2 linked regions of the Parazoarcus communis genome follow. The protein of the gene in region 1 interacts with the protein of each later gene in a pairwise test. Links are inferred from orthologs where the notes say so. Each region holds a gene or a part of one and is shown in the gene's direction. Other genes may lie near its edges. The genes, in order: ligA and leuS.

Region 1 (3,317 bases):
AGCAGGAAGCACTCGATGGCCTGAGCAAGGCCGTGCGCTGGTTTGGATTCGATGACAGCGAGAATCTGTGGCATCCGCTGACGCCTCACAGTGCCGGGACCTATCACTGGTTCTGTGTCGCCCTGCAACTGGTCGACCGTCAGGGGTCGATCGGCGAAGGCGACTACATCCGCTTCTCGGGTGGCGTGCAGCGAGTGGCTGAACAGTTCCTTGCAGTGCCGGCCGGCCTGCCGGCACGCAGCGAGGTGCTCGGCAACGCGACAGAACTCGACCGCTTCTGCGCGGATGTCGATGTGCAGATCGGGATAAACGTTGTTTCCGCCAATGGCCAGCCCTTCCACGGTACCAAGATTCGCGGACTGGCCGAAGCCGAGGGGCTGGTGTTGCGTGGCGATGGCAGTTTCCACGCCTGCGACGAGGACGGGAACACCGTGTTTACCCTGTGCAACCTCGAGCCGACCCTGTTTACATCCGAAGGCATGCGCAGCCTTCAGACCAACGGCGTCACGCTGGTGATCGATGTGCCGAGGGTGGCCAACGGTGGTGCGGTGTTCGAACGCATGATGCAGTTTGCCGGCCACCTCGGCAGCACGCTTGGCGGCGTCGTGGTCGATGACAATCGTGCGCCCTTCGGGCCGGAGGCCGCGGCCCTGATCCGTGCGCAGATCCAGCAGTTTCAGGAACACATGGCCGAGCAGCGTATTCCGGCCGGCGGGTCACTGGCCAGGCGACTGTTTTCTGCATGATGCCGGCTGACAGCAAGACGATCGAGCGCGCAGCCTGGCTGCGCGCCGAACTGGCCCGGCACGAGCACGCCTACTATGTGCTCGACGCGCCGACCATTCCCGATGCCGAGTACGACTGCCTGTTCCAGGAGCTGGAGGGCATCGAAAAGACGTTTCCTGAGCTTGCAAGCCCGGACTCGCCGACACGGCGGGTTGGCGGCAAGCCACTGGCGCAGTTTCCCGCCGTCAGGCACCGCATCCCGATGCTGTCTATCCGCACCGAGACGGACACCGAAGAGAGCGGGGCGCATGCCTTCGATGCGAGGGTGCGCCGAGAGCTCGGTCTCGACGAAAGCGACCCGGACGTGGAGTACGCAACTGAGCTCAAGTTTGACGGCCTCGCCATGAGCCTGCGCTACGAGGATGGGGTGCTGGTTCAGGCTGCAACCCGCGGTGACGGCGAGAATGGCGAGGATGTCACCAGCAACGTGCGCACGGTGAGGGCGATTCCGCTGCGTTTGCGCGGTGATGTGCCGCCGGTGCTGGAAGTGCGCGGCGAGGTCTACATGCGCCGCGATGACTTCGAAGCGCTCAATGCGCGTCAATCCGCAGCGGGCGAAAAAGTCTTCGTCAATCCGCGCAATGCCGCAGCCGGCAGCATCCGCCAGCTCGATCCGGGTATTGCAGCACGTCGCCCCCTGTCGTTTTTCGCCTACGGCCTGGGTGAAACCGTGGGGTGGAGCATGCCGGCAACGCATGCCGGCATGCTCGATGCATTGGAGGCTTTCGGTTTTCCGGTGTGCAAGCATCGTGACGTGGTTGCAGGTGGTGTTGGCCTGGCAGGCTTTCACACCCGGGTCGGCGCGTTGCGTGACAGTCTTGCCTTCGATATCGACGGCGTCGTCTACAAGGTCAATTCGCTTGCCCTGCAGCGCCAGCTTGGCTTCGTGACGCGCGAGCCGCGCTGGGCTGTCGCACACAAGTATCCGGCGCAGGAAGCCGTGACGCGTTTGCGTGGTATCGAAGTACAGGTGGGACGTACAGGGGCGGTGACGCCCGTCGCCCGGCTCGAACCCGTGTTCGTCGGCGGGGTGACGGTGACCAACGCCACCCTGCACAATCAGGATGAGATCGATCGCAAGGATGTTCGACTCGGCGACTGGGTCATCGTGCGCCGTGCGGGCGATGTCATTCCCGAAATCGTCGCGCCGGTGACCGAGCGTCGTGAGCAGGATCTGCCGCGCTTCAACCTGCTTGAGAGCCTGCCTCAGCGTGACGGCCTGCCGTGCTGTCCGGTGTGCGGCTCGCATGTGGTCAGGGGCGAAGACGAGGCCGTTGCACGATGTACTGGCGGGCTCTACTGCCCGGCACAGCGCAAGCAGGCGCTGCTGCATTTTGCGGGTCGCCGTGCAATGGATATCGAGGGACTGGGCGACAAGCTGGTCGAACAGCTTGTCGATGGCGCGATCATCAAGACCCCGGTCGACATCTATCGCCTCGGCATTCTTGCGCTGGCCAATCTCGAACGCATGGGCGAGAAGTCTGCGCAAAACCTTCTGGCGGCGATCGAGAAGAGCCGTCACACAACACTGGGAAGATTCATCTTCGCGCTTGGCATCCGCAACGTCGGCGAGGCCACCGCGCGCGACCTTGCGCTGCATTTCGGCAATCTGGATGCGGTGATGGCGGCTGACGAGACGCGCCTGCAGCAGGTGCCCGACGTCGGTCCGATTGTCGCGAAATGCATTGTCGATTTCTTTGCCGAAGCGCATAACCGCGAAATCATCGAGCAGTTGCGCGCTGCGGGGGTCGAGTGGGCTGAGGGTGAGCCCGCACCCGTCCCTTCTGGCGCAATGGCGGGCAAGACCTTTGTACTGACAGGCAGCTTGCCGACGATGAGTCGCGATGAGGCAAAGGCGCTGATCGAGGCCAAGGGCGGCAAGGTGACAGGTTCCGTCTCAAAGAAGACGGATTATCTGGTTGCCGGTGCGGATGCAGGCTCGAAGCTGGCGAAGGCGGAGTCGCTGGGTATCGACATTGTCGACGAGGCCGGCCTGCTCTCGTTGCTGGCCAGTGCTGGCTAGGTCTTCCACGGACACGATCAAGCATTCTCAACGTTACAGAACAGCAACACCGAGGAGTCGAATACATGAAGAAAGTCACCAAGGCCGTATTTCCCGTCGCCGGCATGGGCACCCGTTTCTTGCCCGCCACCAAGGCGAGTCCGAAGGAAATGCTGCCGATCGTCGACAAGCCCCTGATCCAGTACGCGGTCGAAGAGGCAGTGGCGGCGGGTATTACCGACATGATCTTCATCACGGGCCGCACCAAGCGCTCGATCGAGGATCACTTCGACAAGGCGTATGAACTGGAAACCGAGCTCGAGGCACGCGGCAAGAACGAGCTGCTCGAGATCGTCAAGAAGACCGTGCCTAAAGGCGTCAACTGCATCTACATCCGCCAGTCCGAAGCGCTCGGCCTTGGGCATGCGGTGCTGTGCGCAAGCCATGTCGTCAGCGATGAGGCTTTTGCGGTCATCCTCGCCGATGACCTGCTCGACAATCCGGGCTCCTCTTCGGTGATGCAGCAGAT
Region 2 (3,464 bases), 1.2 Mb from region 1 along the record:
ACCGCCGAAACCGGCTGGGTGGGCAATTCAGAGTACTGGGGTGCTGCCAATGATATTTTCCTCGACCTGCTCGAAGCCGAAAAGGAAACCTTGTGCACACCGTGCGTCACGCCCATTCTTCGCAGCCAGCAGCGCATGTGGAACATGCCCCTGACCGCGATGGAAGACATGCTCAAGGCGATGTCCACCAACTGGCAGCGCCAGACCGGCATCAAACCCCAGAAAGCCGCCTGATCGATTCGAATTCGGCCGCTGCCACCACTGCGCAGCGCCCACCGCCTCCCTCCCTCTCCTTCATCGGAGATTTGGCATCCGGCCCCTCCGCCGGGTGCCATTTTTTTGCTGAACCCCCGAAAAGAGCAGTTCTCCAGCCCCACACCGGCAGCGGAATCGGCATTCAGGCCCGACTGCCCGAGCGCCGACACCGGGCTTCGCGATATACTTTCGCGTTTTCAACGCTTTGAGCGCACGCACCCCGCCCATGCAGGACAAATACCAGCCCGCCGCCGTCGAAACGGCCGCCCAGCAGCACTGGGACGCCACCTCGGCCTTCCGTGTATCCGAAGACGCCAGCCGTCCCAAATACTACTGCCTGTCGATGTTCCCGTACCCGTCGGGCAAGCTGCACATGGGACATGTGCGCAACTACACGATTGGCGACGTACTGGCGCGCTTTCATCGCATGCGCGGTTACAACGTGCTCCAGCCCATGGGCTGGGACGCCTTCGGCATGCCCGCCGAGAACGCGGCCATCCAGAACAACGTCCCGCCGGCGAAGTGGACCTACGCCAACATCGATTACATGAAGACCCAGCTCAAGCGCCTGGGCTTTGCCATCGACTGGTCACGCGAGATCGCCACCTGCACGCCGGAGTACTACCGCTGGGAGCAGTGGCTGTTCACCCGCCTCTACGAAAAAGGCCTGATCTACAAACGACTTGGCACGGTGAACTGGGACCCGGTCGACGACACCGTGCTCGCCAACGAGCAGGTCATCGACGGCCGCGGCTGGCGCTCAGGCGCACTCGTCGAGAAGCGCGAGATCCCCATGTACTACATGAAGATCACCGCCTACGCCGACGAACTGCTTGAAGCGCTGGATGGCCTGTCCGGCTGGCCGGAGCAGGTCAAGCTGATGCAGAAAAACTGGATCGGCCGCTCGGAAGGGGTCGAGGTGCACTTCCCCTACGACCTCTCGACCGTTGGCGCATCAGGCGTACTCAAGGTGTTCACCACCCGCGCCGACACGCTGATGGGCGCAACCTACGTCGCCGTCGCTGCCGAACACCCCCTCGCCACCCAGGCGGCTGCAGGCAACGCCGAACTGGCTGCCTTCATCGAAGAATGCAAGCGCGGCGGCGTCGCCGAAGCTGATCTGGCAACGATGGAAAAGAAAGGCATGCCCACCGGCCTGCGCGTGGTGCATCCGATCACCGGCGAATACCTGCCGGTGTGGGTCGCCAACTACGTGCTGATGGGCTACGGTGAGGGCGCTGTGATGGCGGTTCCCGCCCACGACGAGCGCGACTTCGCCTTCGCCACCCGCTACAAACTGCCGATCACGATGGTGGTGCGCTCCACCCGCGACGCCTACGAGCAGACCGTTTCACCGTGGATCGACGCCTACGCCGAACAAGGCCGGCTGGTCAATTCCGGCAAGTACGATGGACTGCACTTCCAGGATGCAGTCGATGCGATCTCTGCCGACCTCGAAGCCAAGGGACTGGGCAGTAAGCGTATCCAGTATCGCCTGCGTGACTGGGGCATTTCGCGCCAGCGCTACTGGGGCTGCCCGATCCCGATGATCCACTGCGACGACTGCGGCGACGTGCCAGTGCCGGACGAGCAGTTGCCGGTGGTGCTGCCCGAGAACGTCGAGGTGACCGGTCGCGGTTCGCCGCTGGCCAAGATGGCGTCCTTCTACGAATGCAGCTGTCCCAAGTGCGGCAAGCCGGCCAAGCGCGAAACCGACACCATGGACACTTTTGTCGAGTCGTCCTGGTACTTCCTGCGCTACGCCTGTGCCGACAGCAACACTGCAATGGTCGACGAGCGCGTCAATTACTGGGCCCCGGTGGACCAGTACATCGGCGGCATCGAGCACGCCATCCTGCACCTGCTGTATTCGCGCTTTTTTACCCGCGCCATGCGCGATTGCGGCCTGGTCAATGTGTCCGAGCCCTTCGCCAACCTGCTCACGCAGGGCATGGTGGTTGCCGAAACCTATTACCGCGACCTCGACGGCGGCAAGAAGCAGTGGATCAACCCGGCTGACGTCACTGTCGAGCGTGACGAGCGCGGTCGCATCGTGGCCGCCAAGCTCACCAGCGACGGCCTGCCGGTCGTGATCGGCGGCGTCGAGAAGATGGCGAAGTCGAAGAACAACGGTGTCGACCCCCAGGCGCTGGTGGATCAGTACGGCGCGGATACCGCACGTCTGTTCACCATGTTCGCCGCCCCGCCCGATCAGCAGCTGGAATGGTCCGACTCCGGCGTTGAGGGCGCGTCGCGCTTCCTGCGCCGGGTGTGGAACCTCGGCCATGTCTTCGGCAGCGAGATGCGCGCTGCACTGCCCGCTGCACGCCAGCTGGCTGCAGGCAAGCTGCCGGCCGATCTTGCCGACGTGCGCCGCGAGATTCACACCCATCTGAAACAGGCCAACTACGACTTCGGCAAGCACCAGTTCAATACCGTGGTGTCGGCCGCAATGAAGATCCTCAACGCGCTCGAAAAGGCGCCGCGTGACAACGCCGCAGCCCACGCCGAACTGACCGAAGAGGGGCTTTCCATCCTGTTGCGCCTGCTGTCGCCGATCACCCCGCATATCGCACATGCGCTGTGGACGGACTGCGGCTTCGGTGAAGACATCCTCGCTTCAAGCTGGCCCGAGCCCCTCGAGGCCGCGCTCAAGCAGGACGAAATCGAGCTGATGGTGCAGGTCAATGGCAAGCTGCGCGGCAGCATCAAGGTTGCTGCAGAGGCCAGCAAGGCCGAGATCGAAGCGCTCGGACTGGCTTCCGAAGCCGCACAGAAGTTCATGGAAGGGAAGCCGCCGAAGAAAGTCGTCGTCGTTCCCGGCCGTCTGATCAACATCGTGGTCTGAGGACGCACTCATGCACTCCAATACTGCCCGCCGCCGCCTGCTCAAAGCAGGCGCGGCACTCGCAGCCTCGGCCATGCTTGCCGGCTGCGGCTTCCATCTGCGCGGGCCTCAACCCCTTGCCTTCTCCACCCTGCATGTCAGTGTCAGCGAGTTCTCCGACCTTGGCTCGGCGATTCGCCGCAAGGTGGAAAACAGCGGTACCACAACGGTCACCGAAAATGCAGGCAAGGCGGAGGCCAGACTTCAGATTCTTGCAAACGAGCGTGGCCGGGAAATCCTCAGCCTCACGAGCTCCGGTACGGTGCGCGAGTACCAGCTCACCCAGCGCATCCGTTTCCGCCTCATCGACAACAAGAACGTC

What was found.
Region 2: the proteins of ligA (region 1) and leuS interact in binary tests that used the Escherichia coli proteins (3 or more experiments, as listed by UniProt). The link is inferred for Parazoarcus communis from one-to-one orthologs.

Annotation. Positions count from the first base shown.
Region 1 is NZ_CP022188.1:3,841,608-3,844,924, reverse strand. What follows is about bases 278-3,277. They hold ligA (NAD-dependent DNA ligase LigA), read left to right. Parts: upstream 278-745; coding sequence 746-2,809; downstream 2,810-3,277. Other genes in these bases: galU (UTP--glucose-1-phosphate uridylyltransferase GalU), read left to right, coding at 2,875-3,277; CEW87_RS17560 (cell division protein ZipA C-terminal FtsZ-binding domain-containing protein), read left to right, coding at 278-746. Also shown: more of CEW87_RS17560, read left to right, coding at 1-277; more of galU, read left to right, coding at 3,278-3,317. UniProt on the Escherichia coli protein: DNA ligase that catalyzes the formation of phosphodiester linkages between 5'-phosphoryl and 3'-hydroxyl groups in double-stranded DNA using NAD as a coenzyme and as the energy source for the reaction.
Region 2 is NZ_CP022188.1:2,629,407-2,632,870, reverse strand. Bases 157-3,303 are described here. They hold leuS (leucine--tRNA ligase), read left to right. Parts: upstream 157-481; coding sequence 482-3,103; downstream 3,104-3,303. Other genes in these bases: lptE (LPS assembly lipoprotein LptE), read left to right, coding at 3,114-3,303; CEW87_RS12095 (hypothetical protein), read left to right, coding at 157-234. Outside these bases: more of CEW87_RS12095, read left to right, coding at 1-156; more of lptE, read left to right, coding at 3,304-3,464.